DNA from 3 places in the Streptomyces sp. NPDC036984 genome. Region 1 is predicted to be linked to each of the others. Evidence: riboswitches for the same ligand, from Rfam matches in the RefSeq annotation. Region 1 holds a riboswitch; each other region holds the start of a gene.
What was found. Region 1 has a riboswitch for cobalamin ahead of metE (5-methyltetrahydropteroyltriglutamate--homocysteine S-methyltransferase). Riboswitches for the same ligand answer to the same signal wherever they lie in the genome.

Region 1 (4,932 bases):
CGGCCAGCTCACGCGCGACCTGCATGTGCGAGCGGGCGGCCTCCAGGCTGATCACGTCGGCGTCGAGGGCGTCGATGGCCTGGACGATGTCGCCGAACTCCGCGTAGCACATGTGGGTGTGGATCTGGGTGTCGGGGCGCACCCCGCCGGTGGTGAGGCGGAACGCCTCCGTGGCCCACTCCAGGTAGCCGGGCCGGTCAGCGGCGCGCAGCGGCAGTGTCTCGCGCAGCGCGGGCTCGTCCACCTGGATCACCGACGTACCGGCCGCCTCCAGGTCGTTCACTTCGTCGCGCAGCGCGAGCGCGACCTGCCGGGCGGTGTCGCCGAGGGGCTGGTCGTCGCGGACGAAGGACCAGGCGAGCATGGTGACCGGGCCGGTGAGCATGCCCTTGACCGGCCGGTCCGTGAGCGACTGGGCGTACGTCGTCCAGCGCACCGTCATCGGCTCGGGGCGCGCGATGTCGCCGGCGAGGATCGGCGGGCGGACGTAACGGGTGCCGTAGGACTGGACCCAGCCGTGCTGGGTGGCGAGGCAGCCGGTCAGCTGCTCGGCGAAGTACTGGACCATGTCGTTGCGTTCGGCCTCGCCGTGCACCAGGACGTCCAGGCCGGCCTTCTCCTGGAAGCCGATCACCTCCCGGATCTCGGCCTGGACGCGCTCCTCGTAGCCGGCCTGGCCGATCCGGCCCGTGCGCAGATCGGCGCGGGCGGTGCGCAGTTCGCCCGTCTGCGGGAAGGAGCCGATGGTCGTGGTCGGCAGCAGCGGCAGGCCGAGGAGCGCGCGCTGGGCGGCGGTGCGCTCGGCGTACGGCTGGGAGCGGCGGGCGTCGGCCCCGGTCACTGCCGCGGCGCGGGCCCGGACGGCCGGATCGTGGGTGATCGGCGAGCCGGCGCGGGAGGCCAGATCCGCCCGATTGGCGGCCAGTTCGGCGGCGATCGCGTCGGTTCCCCGGGCGAGGCCCTTGGCGAGCGTGACGATCTCCCGGGTCTTCTGCCGGGCGAAGGCGAGCCAGCGCAGGATCTGCGGCTCGATGTCGCGTTCCACCGTGGTGTCGAGCGGCACGTGGAGGAGGGAGCAGGAGGCGGCCACGTCCACCCGGTCCGCCAGCCCCAGCAGGGTGCCGAGCGTGGCGAGGGACTTCTCCAGGTCGTTGACCCAGATGTTGCGGCCGTTGACGACACCCGCGACCAGACGCTTGCCGGGCAGACCGCCCACGGCGGCGAGGTCCTCGAGGTTGGCGGCAGCCGCCTCGGTGAAGTCCAGGGCCAGGCCCTCGACCGGAGCCTTGGCCAGCACGTGCAGAGCCTCGCCGAGCCGGTCGAAGTAGGAGGCCACCAGCAGCTTCGGCCGGTCGGTGAGGGCGCCGAGATCCCGGTAGGCGCGGGCGGCCGCGTTCAGTTCGGCCGGGGTGCGGTCCTGGACCAGGGCCGGCTCGTCGAGCTGCACCCACTCGGCGCCGGCCGCGCGCAGGTCGGCGAGGACCTCGGCGTATGCGGGCAGCAGCCGGTCGAGCAGGGTGAGCGGGTCGAAGCCGGCGGCCACGCCCGGGGCGGGCTTGGCGAGCAGCAGGTAGGTGACGGGCCCGACGAGGACGGGACGGGCGGTCAGGCCCAGGGCGAGCGCCTCCCTCAGCTCCGCGACCTGCTTGCCCGAGTCGGGGCTGAACACCGTGCCCGGGCCGAGTTCCGGCACCAGATAGTGGTAGTTGGTGTCGAACCACTTCGTCATCTCCAGCGGCGCCACGTCCTGCGTGCCGCGCGCCATCGCGAAGTAGCCGTCCAGGGTGTTCGCTTCGACGGCCGCCCGGTGGCGGGCCGGGATCGCACCGACCATGACGGTGGTGTCCAGGACGTGGTCGTAGTACGAGAAGTCGCCGGTCGGCACGTCACGGATGCCGGCCGCGGCGAGCTGCCGCCAGTTCGAGCGGCGCAGTTCGGCGGCGGTGGCGCGCAGGGCGTCGGCGCTCACGCGGCCCTTCCAGTAGCCCTCGACGGCCTTCTTCAGTTCCCGGTGCCGGCCCTGGCGGGGGTAGCCGTACACGGTGGCCCGGGCTGCCGCGGCTGCGGACTTGGTGGTCACGGAGATCTCCTTCGCGAGATGAATCCCTGAGATCCCGGGGACGGGACGAGAGCGCGAAGGGGTGACGAACCGCACGGCAGCAGCCTGTGGCCGTCCGCTCGGTGTGTACGCCGACCCGCCCTCGAGGTCACCGGGATGTCCGCGCACGAGTGATGCGCGCGCGGGCAGTTGGCAGGTCTTCGGACTCGCGGGCACGTCCTCACGACATGAGGACACCTACTGGCCGTCGCTTCCCGGGCCCTGTACGTCGGACCCAGTGCGTATGACGGCGGTCGTTCCCGCTCACCGCTGCGGGGCAGTCCCGGAATTCCACCGGGTTCCCTCTTACGACGCATCCCGCCTGGCGGACGGGGCGAACCAGCTGCACGGGCCAGCCTACGGGGCCGCTCGGGATGGCGTCCGGTCACGTGCGGTGTTCGGAGGGTGACGTGGGACACGGAACGGGCTCGGGGCGAACCGATCGCGGCCCGACGACCCCCGGGGCCCGGTGACTTCGCCGTTCCGTGCGGTCACAGGCCGTGAGGCCGACCGTGCGAGAACGGGCCGTCACAGACCGAGCGTTATCGCCGCACCGACACCCCCGAGCCCCAGTGCGAGGGCGGCTTCGGGCCAGCCGCCGGTGCCCCAGCGGAAGAACCGGTCGAGGGCCAGCCGGCCCGGTCCGAGAGCGGCGACGGCCAGGGCGACGACGGCGATGCAGACGTTGTACTCGACGCCGCCGTCCCCGTCCCACAGCCCGTGGGCCGCGGTGACGGTCACCATGGCGTTGATCATCACGCCGATCAGCGCGGCGGCGGCGAGGGGGGTGAACAGTCCGACGGCGAGGCCGAGGCCGCCGAGGAACTCGGAGAGGCCGCCGATCACGGCGAACACCTTCCCCGGGTGAAAGCCCAGGTCGGCGAGGCCCCGGCCGGTGGCCGTCAGACCCGGCCCGCCGAACAGGCCGAAGAGCTTCTGGGCGCCGTGTGCGGCCATGAGCAGCCCGAAGGTCAGCCTGATGAGCAGCAGACCCCAGTCGCCGGCGGCCGCTCCCGGCCCGGGGCCCTGTCCTGCTGCCGGTCGCGCGGGATTCGCCGGCCGGTCCGTGGTGCGCTTCGTCATGTGAGTGCTCCGGTACGGACGCCGAAACGGGCGTCGGCCGGCCTGTCCGGGCTTCCGGCTCACCGGTCGGCGGTCGACCTGCGCCCGGCCGTGGGGCCCCTGCCGCCCCTACCGATCCTTCCGCACCGGCAGTGACCTCGCACATCGGGCGGAGGACCGGACTGCGGCAGCGCGCGCCCGGCGTGACGCGGCTGCCGCTGTGCCCGGTCCGCGGACCGGGCGGACGCTACGACGCCTGGGCCTTGTCGTACAGGGCCTTGATCACGTCACCGAAGTACGGACCGAACATCCGGTTCGGCAGGAACGTGTAGCCGAAGCTGTTCACGGAGACCTGGAGCCCGGTGCCGGTCGCCTCGGTGAAGCCGGTGAACCAGGGGCCGCCGCTGGATCCGCCCGTCATGTTGCACCCGAGGCTGTGATCCTGGGAGAAGAGGAAGTCCTTCGAGCTGTTGCCGCTGCAGTAGATGAGCTTCGTGCCGTCGTACGGCGATGCGGCGGGGAAGCCGAAGGAGTACATCGGCTTGTTGTAGCCGCCGTTGAACTGGATGCCCTGCGCGCCGACGACCGAGGTGAGCGTCCTGCCGTTCAGCGGGGCGACGACCGCGGCGCCGACGTCGTAGTTGATGTCCTCGCTCGCCTCCCACTGCGGGGTCGTGAGCGTCTTGGCCGCACTCCACTGGCCGTACGGCGCGTTGCCGTTGTTGTACGCCGGTACGAAGACCCAGTTGGTGTGCCAGCTGCCCTGGTACTTCACACAGTGGCCGGCCGTGATGACGGTGCTGGCGTTCTGGCTGGTCACTGCGTTGCCGGTGCAGGAGGCGGTGCGCCCCTGGAAGGTGAAGAACACCCGGCCCGAGGTCGTCGCGACGGCGCCGCCGCCGGTCCACGGGCCACCGGCCTGCGGGAAGGAGGCGAGGGCGGGGGTGGGTGCGACGGCGGTGGAACGTCCATGGGCCTTCGGGGACTTGAGGCTCTCGGCCGCCCTCCTGGTCAGCAACAGGTCGAGGGGGGTGGCGCTGCGCATGCGTTCGGGGGTCCAGAAGGTGCGGGCCTTGTGCTGCTCGGCCGCAGAGGGGGAGTGGGCCACGGCCGACGGCCCGGAAGCCGTCGTGGCGTTCGCGGCCCCGGCGTGCACGAGGCCGCCGGTGAACAGGGCTCCGACGGCCAGCAGAATGCCCGCGGCAGTGCGATGGCGTCTCACACAGGTCTCCTTCTGCCGTGCCCGGACTGGTCGGGTCCGGACAGGGTGGGGGAACGAAGAGCGGTGCGGATGGACGTGCGTGAGGCAGCGTGCCACGGAAACCGTGGGTTGTCAGGAGCATGTAAAGAAGGTTCTGGTGGGCGCCGTCCCCGCCTCTGTCACCGGCCGCGGTGCCGCAGCAGGAGGTCTGCCACCACCGGGCGGTGGTCGGAGGCCGTGGACTCGGGCTCGTGTGCACCGGTGACGGTCACCTCCGGTGAGACGGTCACCAGGTCGATGCGCTTGACCGGATCGGTCGCCGGGTAGGTCCTGCCGCCGTTCGGGGCGGCATCGGTCAAGGGGCCCCACAGCTTCGCCAGTTCGGGGGCGGCCGGTTCGGCGTTGAAGTCGCCGAGGAGGACCTTCGGGCCGGAGTCCTCGGCCAGGACGCCCAGCATGTCGTCGACCTGGGCGCGCCGGACCGAGGGGTCCGTGCGGTAGTCCAGGTGGGTCGCGTACACGTGCACGCAGGTACCGCGGACCTTGACCGTCACCTCGGCGAAGCCGGGCG
Region 2 (4,932 bases), on a different contig from region 1:
CGCCGCCCGGTCAGGCCCTGGAGCATCTCCAACCCGGGCTCCAGCAGGCTGACATCGCCCCGGAACTTGTTCACGAGGAAACCGGCGACCAGCTCCTGGTCCTCCGGCGACAGCAGGGCGACGGTCCCGAAGAAGGAGGCGAAGACGCCCCCGCGGTCGATGTCCCCCACCACCAGCACGGGCAGCCGCGCGTTGCGCGCGATGCCCATGTTGACGATGTCGGTCCGGCGCAGATTGATCTCGGCGGGACTGCCCGCCCCCTCACAGATCACCGCGTCATACGTGCCCCGCAACTCCGCCAGGCAGTCCAGGACCGTGCCGAGCAGTCGCTGCTGGCGCCCGCCGTGGTAGCCGCGGGCGCTCAGCTCCCCGACCGGCTTGCCGAGCAGCACCACCTGGCTGCTCTGCTCGCCGCCGGGCTTGAGCAGCACCGGGTTCATCAGCGCGGTCGGCTCGATGCGGCAGGCCTGGGCCTGCATCGCCTGTGCCCGCCCGATCTCGGCGCCCTCGCGGGTCACGAACGAATTGAGGGACATGTTCTGCGCCTTGAACGGCGCGACCTTCACGCCCTGGCGGACCAGCCAGCGGCAGATGCCGGCCGTCACGACGCTCTTGCCGGCGTCCGAGGTGGTGCCGGCGACGAGGAGACCACCGTTCACTTCCCACGTCCTTTCAGGAGTCGGCGTGCGGCGAGCGTGCCGCCGAGGGCGAGCAGGGCGACGCGACGGGAGAGCCGTACGGCCCGGTCGATGTCGGTGACCCGGACGGCCCGCCCCGCGGCGCCGTTGAGCACGGGGCGGTGTTCGACCCGGCCGCCGTAGGACAGGGTGCCGCCGAGGCGTACGCCGAGGGCGCCCGCGAACGACGCCTCCACCGGCCCGGCGTTGGGGCTCGGGTGCTGCGCCGCGTCCGCCCGCCACGCCCGCACGGCGCCGCGCGGATCGGGCCCGGCCAGGACGGCGAGTACGGCGGTCAGACGTGCTCCCGGCCAGCCGGCGAGATCGTCGAGCCGGGCGGACGCCCAGCCGTAGCGAAGGTGGCGGGGCGACTTGTGACCCACCATCGCGTCCAGGGTGTTGACCGCCCGGAACCCGAGCAGCCCCGGCACCCCGGCCACGGCGCCCCACACGAGGGCGCCGACGACGGCGTCGGAGGTGTTCTCGGCGACCGACTCGACCACGGCCCGGGCGATACCGTCGGCGTCCAGCGCCTGCGGGTCCCGGCCGCACAGATGGGGCAGCCGGGCCCGGGCCGTCTCGACGTCCCCGGCCTCCAGCGCACGCCCGATGGTGCGGGCCTCCCGGGCGAGCGAAGTGCCGCCGACGACGGCCCAGGTGGCGGTGGCGGTCAGCGCGACGGAGGCGATGCGGGAGGGGCGTACGACGCGTGCGGCCAGCGCCCCGAGAGCGACGGCGCCACCGGCGCACACCGTGGTGTGCAGGGCGCCCCAGCCGCGGTGGTCGTGCCACAGTGCGCGTTCCACGGCCCCGGCCGCCCGGCCGAACGCGGCGACCGGATGCCCGCGGCGCGGATCGCCGAGGAGCAGGTCACCGAGGAGGCCGGCGGCGGCGCCGTACGCGTACGTGCGATCGGCACCCATCGGCTCAGCCGGCCGTGGGGACAGGAGCGGGCCTGGTACTGGTCCTCGATCGGCAGCCGAGCATGTCGATATGTGTCCTCACTCAGGGTGTCCGCGCCCTGGTTCGACGTGAATCGGCGGTGAGAGTTCCTGGCTCCCGGGGTTCTACCCCGGTGACAGTGGCGGGACCGCGCCGGATTCGCACCGGCTTCCTCTCCTGCCGCCGTACATGGCCTGGGCAGTCCACCACGCGCCCGGAACGGCCGTCAACTTGCCTTTGACCTGGGATGCCGGACTGTGCTGAGGCCCACACCGCTAGCACGCCGAGGGGCTCCGGGGGGCCGGCTTGCGGCAAAACCGCTCGCAGGGACGGCATTCACCCAACCCCCTTGTGCTCACGCACAGTGAACAACTCCAATAGCGCGTACGCCTCATAGGGGGCGCAACGGACGCGGGAGGGGACGCACGGTGGCGTACGTGGGCGAGATGCTGCTGGACGACGGCCAAGTCGTGCTGCTGGAGGTGGCCGGCGAGGGCCCGGTGGGCGTGCAGCGGGTCTCGCGGGGCGGTGTGGTGGCCGGGTCGGCCGCGGAGACCCTCCAACAGGCCCTGGCCCGGGTGCGTCCCGCGCTGGGCGCTCTGGTCACCGAGGCGCGCGGGATGGCGAGACCGCCGGAGTCCCTCACCGTCGAGTTCGGCGTCACGGTGAGCGCCGAGGCCGGGGTGGTCGTGGCGCGCGGGTCCACCGAGGCGCACTTCACGGTGAGCATGCAGTGGGCGAACGCGGACCCGTCGGACATCCCGGGACAGCGTGATGGCGAAGGCCGGCCCTGACGACGAACTCCCGCGGGGGATCGCCCGCTTCTGGAGCGAGGACGGCCGCGTCACCGGCACCGGCTTCCTGATCGCGGAGCGGACCCTGGTCACCTGCGCGCACGTCGTGGCGAGCGCGCTGGGCGGCGACGAGTCGGCCCCGGCGGCGCCGACGGCCGCGGTGTCCGTGGACTTCCCGCTGCTGAACCCGCCGTCCGCGCGCCGGGCGGCGACCGTCGCGCACTGGCGCCCGGTCACCGAGGACGGCGGCGGCGACATCGCCCTGCTGACCCTCGCGGAGACCGTCCCTGGCACGGCACCGGTCCGCCTCGCGGGCGGCACCGGGGTGTGGGGCCACCCGTTCCGCGTCCTCGGCTTCCCGCACCGCACCGAGGACCACGGGGTGTGGGTGCGCGGCCGCCTGCGCGCGCCGGTCGGCAAGGGCTGGACGTCCATGGAGGCGGCCTCCGGCTCGCCCGCGATCGCCCGGGGCTTCAGCGGATCGCCGGTCTGGGACACCGCGCAGGGCGGGGTGGTGGGGATGACCGTCGCGGTGGAGACGGGCGCTCCGGCGGCGACGGCGTACCTGATCCCGGCCGCCCTGCTGCTCGGCCTGGACCCCGCCCTCTGCCCCTCTCCCTTCCGCGGCCTGGAACCCTTCCGCGAACAGGACGCCCACGTCTTCTTCGCCCGCCGCGCCGACAGCGCACGCATCGCCGACGCCGTCCGCACCCACCCCTTCGTGCCGGTGGCCGGAGCGTCGGGGGTCGGCAAGTCGTCCCTGGTGCGCGCCGGGGTACTGCCCCTGCTGCGGTCGGCCGGCCATACGGTGACGGACTTCGCCGGACAGCCGGACACGGACCCGGTCCACACCCTGGCCGCCGCCCTGGCCGGCCAGTTCCCGGCGGCCCGCGACCTGGCCCGCGACCTGGCCCGGGAACCGGCCGGCGGCGCCCGCGCCCGGACGGCGGTGCTGCTCGGCGCCCGCATCCTGGAACACGCCGGTACGGCCGGACACGTCGTCCTCCTCGACCAGTTCGAGGAGACCGTCGGCGCCCGCCCCGCCGACGCCCGCGCCCTGCTCGACGTCCTGCTGCCGATGACCCGGGCCTGCCACCCGGAGGGCCGCCGCTTCCGGGTGCTGGCCACCCTGCGGTCGGCGTCCCTGGAGGAACTGGTCACGGACGGCCGGGCGGAGGCGCTCAGCGGCACGGTCCAGATGATCGCGCCGATGAGCCCGGCCCAGCTCGACGAGGTGGTGCGGCTGCCGGTCACCGCCGTCCCCGGCGTGGAGTTCGAACCGGGCCTGGCCGAGCTGATCGTCGCCGACGCGGGCGGTGAGCCGGGCGCGCTGCCGCTGGTGGAGTTCGCCCTGGCGGAACTCTGGGAGCGGCAGGAGCACGGCCGCCTCACGCATGCCGCGTACCGGGGGATCGGCGGGGTGGAGGGGGCGCTGGCCCGGTACGCCGACGAGAAACTGGCGGAGGTGTGCAAGGCCCCCGACGGCCCCGACGCGGCGGTCTCCCGGCGCCTGTTCGAACGCCTGGCCCGCCCGGTGAAGGGCAAGGAGTACGCCCGCGTGGCCCGCGCCTTCGACCGGCTCCCGCCCGAACTCCGCGCCGCCGCCCAGGACCTGGCCCGGACCCGGCTGCTCGTCATCGCCCGGGACAGCTCGGGCCGGGAGACGGTCGCGCTGGCCCACGAGGCGCTGCTGCGGCAGTGGCCGACCCTGCGCGGCTGGCTGGACGAGTCACGGGAGTTCCTGGCCTGGCACGAGCGGCTGCGGGCGCGGTTGCGGGAGTGGGAGGAGGGCGAGCGCCACCCCGAACTGCTGCTGCGCGGCTCCGAAGTGGCGGTGGCCCGCGGCAGGGAGGCCGAGCGGCCCGAGGAAGTCTCCGCCGCCGAACGCGAGTTCATCGAGCTGAGCCGGCAGCACCGGCGGCGCGCGCTGTGGCGGGGGCGCGGTGCGGTCGCGCTCGTGGCATGCCTCGCCGCGCTCGCGCTCACGGCGAGCCTCGTGATCGTCCACCTCGTCAACGGAGGCAAGGAGAGCGACCGGCAGGAGGCGGCGCGCAAGCTGGCGGGCTACGCGGAGAGCCGGGCCGCCGACGATCCGGTGGCGGCGGCGCTGCTGGCGCTCGCCGCACGCCGGACCAGTGACGTACCGGAGGCGCGGCGCGCGGTGCTGCGGACCTCCCTGCCGCTGTCCCGCGTGGCGTGGATTCAGCGGGTGCTTCCCGAGGGCTCGGTGCAGGCGACGGCGGCTTCGGCGGACGGGCGCGTGCTGGCCGTGCTCCAGCGGGGCAACGACGACGGCAAGCCGCACGTCTTCGTGTTCCGGCTCGGGACCGACGGCAGGGTGGCACCGCGGCGGAGCCCGGCCGACGTGCCCGTGCAGGCCGACGCGGTGGCCGTCAGCGACGACGGCACGAAGATCGCCGCCGCCGGGAAGGACGGGTGGGTGCAGGTGTGGCGGACGGGGCGGGCGCGGCCGGTCGCGTCGTGGCACTGGCATCCCTCCTCCCGTGACTGGAACGCCG
Region 3 (4,932 bases), on a different contig from region 1:
GCGATGCTGTGGGTCGGCTCGTACGCGAAGACCGACCCCACCTTCATCGGGATCCCGTTCTTCTACTGGTACCAGATGCTCTGGGTGCTGGTCTCCACGGCGCTCACGATGCTCGCGTACCAGCTGTGGCAGCGTGACCAGCGCGCCCGCAAGGCGGCGACCGCCCGGCACGAGGAGGCGGCGAAGTGAAGGACGGCGTCAACGGCGTCGCGCTCGGCGTCTTCATCTTCTTCTTCCTGGCCGTCACGGTCATCGGCTTCCTGGCCGCGCGCTGGCGCAAGGCCGAGAACGAGCACTCCCTGGACGAATGGGGCCTGGGCGGACGGTCGTTCGGTACCTGGATCACCTGGTTCCTGCTCGGCGGTGACCTGTACACGGCGTACACCTTCGTCGCCGTACCCGCGGCGATCTACGCGGCGGGCGCGGCCGGCTTCTTCGCGGTGCCGTACACGATCCTCGTGTACCCGATGATCTTCACCTTCCTGCCCCGGCTGTGGTCGGTCTCGCACCGGCACGGGTACGTCACGACGTCCGACTTCGTGCGCGGCCGGTTCGGCTCGAAGGGCCTGTCACTGGCGGTGGCGGTGACCGGCATCCTGGCGACGATGCCGTACATCGCGCTCCAGCTCGTCGGCATCCAGGCGGTGCTGGACGTGATGGGCGTCGGCGGCGGCGAGAACACCAACTGGTTCGTGAAGGACCTGCCGTTGCTCATCGCCTTCGGTGTGCTGGCGGCCTACACCTACTCCTCCGGCCTGCGCGCCCCCGCGCTGATCGCGTTCGTCAAGGATGCCCTGATCTACATCGTCATCGCGGTGGCGATCATCTACATCCCGATCAAGCTGGGCGGGTTCGACGACATCTTCGCCAAGGCCGGCCAGGCGTTCAGCCAGGTCAACCCGGTCACGGAGAAGCCGCGCGGGGCGGTCGTCCCGCCGGAGACCGGCCAGTGGACGTACGCCACGCTGGCCCTGGGCTCCGCGCTGGCCCTGTTCATGTACCCGCACTCGATCACCGCGACCCTGTCGTCCAAGAGCCGTGAGGTGATCCGCCGCAACACCACGATCCTGCCGCTGTACTCGCTGATGCTGGGTCTGCTGGCGCTGCTGGGCTTCATGGCGATCGCGGCCGGTGTGAAGGTCACCAACGGACAGCTGGCCATTCCGCAGCTGTTCGAGGACATGTTCCCGGACTGGTTCGCGGGCGTGGCCTTCGCGGCGATCGGCATCGGTGCGCTGGTCCCGGCGGCGATCATGTCCATCGCGGCGGCGAACCTCTTCACCCGCAACATCTACAAGGACTTCATCAAGCCGGACGCGACGGCGGAGCAGGAGACCAAGGTCTCCAAGCTGGTCTCCCTGCTGGTGAAGGTCGGCGCCCTGGTCTTCGTCCTCACCATGGACAAGACCGTGGCCATCAACTTCCAGCTGCTCGGCGGCGTCTGGATCCTGCAGACCTTCCCGGCCCTGGTCGGCGGCCTGTTCACCCGCTGGTTCCACCGCTGGGCGCTGCTGGCCGGCTGGGCGGCCGGCATGATCTACGGCACGGCCGCCGCGTACGGCGTCGCCTCGCCGACGCAGAAGCACTTCGGCGGCAACGCCAAGGAGATCCCCGGCATCGGCGAGATCGGCTACATCGGTCTCACGGCGTTCGTCCTGAACGTCGTGGTGACCGTGGTCCTCACCGTCGTCCTGAAGGCCGTCAAGGCTCCCGAGGGCCTGGACGAGACCCGGCCGCAGGACTACACGGCGGACGCGGGCGATCCCGGGGTCCAGGTGGAGCTGCCCTCGGCCACCGCGGGCGCCGGCCACTAGCAGCCCCCCGCACCACCCGCAGCGGGCCGCCGGAAAGCACGTTTCCGGCGGCCCGCTTGCTTGCACACTCAGACCATGGACATCCTGATCCGCCCCGCCGAACCGGGCGAATACGACGCCCTGGGAGAGCTCACCGCCCAGGCATACCTCCAGGACGGCCTGCTCGACTTCGGCGAGAGCGACCGGTACCTGGGCGAACTGCGGGACGTGGCCAAGAGGGCGGCCGCGGCCGACGTACTCGTGGCCACGCGCCACGGCGCCCTCCTCGGCGGAGTCACCTTCGTCCCCTCCGGCGGCCCCATGGCCGACATCGCGCGGCCCGGGGAGGCGGAGATCCGGATGCTCGCGGTCGCCCGGGCGGCCCGCGGCCAGGGTGCCGGCGAGGCGCTCGTGCGGGCCTGTGTCGAGCGCGCACGGGCCGCGGAGGGCTGCACGGCCGTCGTCCTGTCGACCCAGCGCACCATGCACGCCGCCCATCGCATCTACGAACGGCTGGGCTTCGTGCGGGTTCCGGAACGGGACTGGAATCCGATGCCGGAGCTCGACGACATCACTCTCGCCACCTACGAGTTGACGCTCTGACACCGGCACGACACAACATCTGGGGGTGACACGACAGCCCGGCACTAGATGTATGCTCGTCCTCGCTGTCGCCGCAGGGGAATCCGGTGCGAGTCCGGAACTGTCCCGCAACGGTGTACCTGCGCGTATCTGCGCGCCTGTTGAGTCCGACGACCTGCCGACAGCGCACACCCGGCCGTCCGGCCCGGGTGGGTTTCTGAACGTCCGGGCCTCGTGGAGTGGGCCGGTGGACGCGACGCCGTGCGCGCTCGTGGCTGCCCCCTGCCCTCCGCCGGGCCCCGTGCCGAGCGAGGGAGAGCCCCACGTGACCATCGCGCCAGCCGACCCGGCTTCAGTCAGCGAGCTGGAGACCGACGGTCCCGGTGCCGTGCTGCTGCGGACCCTGACCGAGCTGACCGCCGACCTGCCCGACGCCGACCCGGGCCGGGTCGCCGCCGCCGCGCTGCGCGGCCGGTCCGCCCGGGCCGACGAGGCGGAGCTGCGGGAGCTGGCCACGGAGGCCGCGGCGGGCCTGATCTCCGAGGACCCGGCCTACTCCAAGCTGGCCGCCCGGCTGCTGACCCTCGCCATCCGGGACGAGGCCGCCTCACAGGGCGTGACGTCCTTCACCGAGTCGGTCGAGGTCGGCCACCGCGAGGGTCTTGTCGCGGACCGCACCGCGGACTTCGTCCGGCTGCACGCGGAGCGGCTCGACGCGCTGATCGACGGTGCGGCCGACGACCGGTTCGGCTACTTCGGCCTGCGCACCCTGCACAGCCGCTACCTGCTGCGCCACCCGATCACCCGCAAGGTGATCGAGACGCCCCAGCACTTCATGCTGCGGGTGGCGAGCGGTCTGGCCGAGGACGACACGACCCGCTCCGTGGACGAGGTCGCGGCGCTGTACCGCCTGATGAGCCGCCTCGACTACCTGCCCTCCTCCCCCACCCTGTTCAACTCCGGCACGCGGCACCCGCAGATGTCGTCGTGCTACCTCCTCGACTCGCCCCTGGACGAGCTGGACTCCATCTACGACCGCTACCACCAGGTCGCCCGGCTGTCGAAGCACGCCGGCGGCATCGGCCTGTCGTACTCCCGCATCCGCAGCCGCGGTTCGCTGATCCGCGGTACCAACGGGCACTCCAACGGCATCGTGCCGTTCCTGAAGACCCTGGACGCCTCGGTCGCCGCGGTGAACCAGGGCGGGCGGCGCAAGGGCGCGGCGGCGGTCTACCTGGAGACCTGGCACTCCGACATCGAGGAGTTCCTGGAGCTGCGGGACAACACCGGTGAGGACGCCCGCCGTACCCACAACCTGAACCTGGCGCACTGGGTCCCGGACGAGTTCATGCGCCGGGTCAACGCCGACGAGCAGTGGTCGCTGTTCTCCCCCGCCGACGTGCCCGAGCTGGTGGACCTGTGGGGCGACGAGTTCGACGCCGCCTACCGCAAGGCCGAGGCGGCGGGCCTGGCGAGGAAGACGATGCCGGCCCGGGACCTGTACGGCCGGATGATGCGCACGCTCGCGCAGACCGGCAACGGCTGGATGACGTTCAAGGACGCCGCCAACCGCACCGCCAACCAGACCGCGCAGCCGGGCAACGTCATCCACTCCTCCAATCTGTGCACGGAGATCCTGGAGGTCACCGACGACGGCGAGACGGCCGTCTGCAACCTGGGATCCGTGAACCTGGGCGCCTTCGTGGCCGACGGGGACATCGACTGGGAGCGGCTGGACGAGACCGTCCGTACGGCCGTGACCTTCCTCGACCGGGTGGTGGACATCAACTTCTACCCGACCGAGCAGGCGGGCCGTTCCAACGCCAAGTGGCGGCCGGTCGGTCTGGGCGCGATGGGCCTCCAGGACGTCTTCTTCAAGCTGCGTCTGCCCTTCGACTCCGCCGAGGCCAAGGCGCTGTCCACGCGCATCGCCGAGCGGATCATGCTCGCCGCCTACGAGGCGTCCGCCGACCTCGCCGAGCGCAACGGCCCGCTGCCCGCCTGGGAGCAGACCCGCTCCGCCCGCGGAGTCCTCCACCCCGACCACTACGACACCGAGCTCACCTGGCCCGAGCGCTGGGACGCCCTCCGGGCGCGCATCGCACGGACGGGCATGCGCAACTCGCTGCTCCTCGCCATCGCGCCGACGGCCACGATCGCCTCGATCGCGGGCGTGTACGAGTGCATCGAGCCGCAGGTGTCCAACCTGTTCAAGCGCGAGACGCTGTCGGGTGAGTTCCTCCAGGTCAACTCCTACCTGGTGCAGGACCTGAAGGACCTGGGCGTGTGGGACGCCCGGACCCGCGAGGCCCTGCGCGACGCCAACGGCTCGGTGCAGGACTTCGTCTGGATCCCCGAGGAGGTGCGCAGGCTCTACCGCACGGCCTGGGAGATCCCCCAGCGCGGCCTCATCGACATGGCCGCCGCCCGCACCCCGTTCCTCGACCAGGCCCAGTCGCTGAACCTCTTCCTGGAGACGCCGACCATCGGCAAGCTCTCCTCGATGTACGCCTACGCCTGGAAGTCCGGGTTGAAGACCACGTACTACCTGCGCTCG

Region 2: it holds a riboswitch for cobalamin, as region 1 does, so the genes downstream of both, ACZ7DL_RS15540 (cobalamin biosynthesis protein) here and metE (5-methyltetrahydropteroyltriglutamate--homocysteine S-methyltransferase) in region 1, are expected to answer to the same signal.
Region 3: it holds a riboswitch for cobalamin, as region 1 does, so the genes downstream of both, ACZ7DL_RS00430 (ribonucleoside-diphosphate reductase subunit alpha) here and metE (5-methyltetrahydropteroyltriglutamate--homocysteine S-methyltransferase) in region 1, are expected to answer to the same signal.

What each region holds. Positions count from the first base shown of each region.
Region 1 covers NZ_JBVJRL010000013.1:56,957-61,888, forward strand. The annotation lists gene metE (5-methyltetrahydropteroyltriglutamate--homocysteine S-methyltransferase) at 1-2,080, opposite strand, end outside; cobalamin riboswitch at 2,234-2,457, opposite strand; gene ACZ7DL_RS23300 (DoxX family protein) at 2,627-3,181, opposite strand; gene ACZ7DL_RS23305 (trypsin-like serine peptidase) at 3,408-4,382, opposite strand; gene ACZ7DL_RS23310 (endonuclease/exonuclease/phosphatase family protein) at 4,541-4,932, opposite strand, start outside.
Region 2 covers NZ_JBVJRL010000007.1:62,315-67,246, reverse strand. The annotation lists gene ACZ7DL_RS15545 (cobyric acid synthase) at 1-659, opposite strand, end outside; gene ACZ7DL_RS15540 (cobalamin biosynthesis protein) at 656-1,600, opposite strand; cobalamin riboswitch at 1,704-1,843, opposite strand; gene ACZ7DL_RS15535 (CU044_2847 family protein) at 2,048-2,413, shown strand; gene ACZ7DL_RS15530 (nSTAND1 domain-containing NTPase) at 2,394-4,932, shown strand, end outside.
Region 3 covers NZ_JBVJRL010000001.1:89,123-94,054, forward strand. The annotation lists gene ACZ7DL_RS00415 (DUF3311 domain-containing protein) at 1-189, shown strand, start outside; gene mctP (monocarboxylate uptake permease MctP) at 186-1,814, shown strand; gene ACZ7DL_RS00425 (GNAT family N-acetyltransferase) at 1,890-2,396, shown strand; cobalamin riboswitch at 2,449-2,572, shown strand; gene ACZ7DL_RS00430 (ribonucleoside-diphosphate reductase subunit alpha) at 2,701-4,932, shown strand, end outside.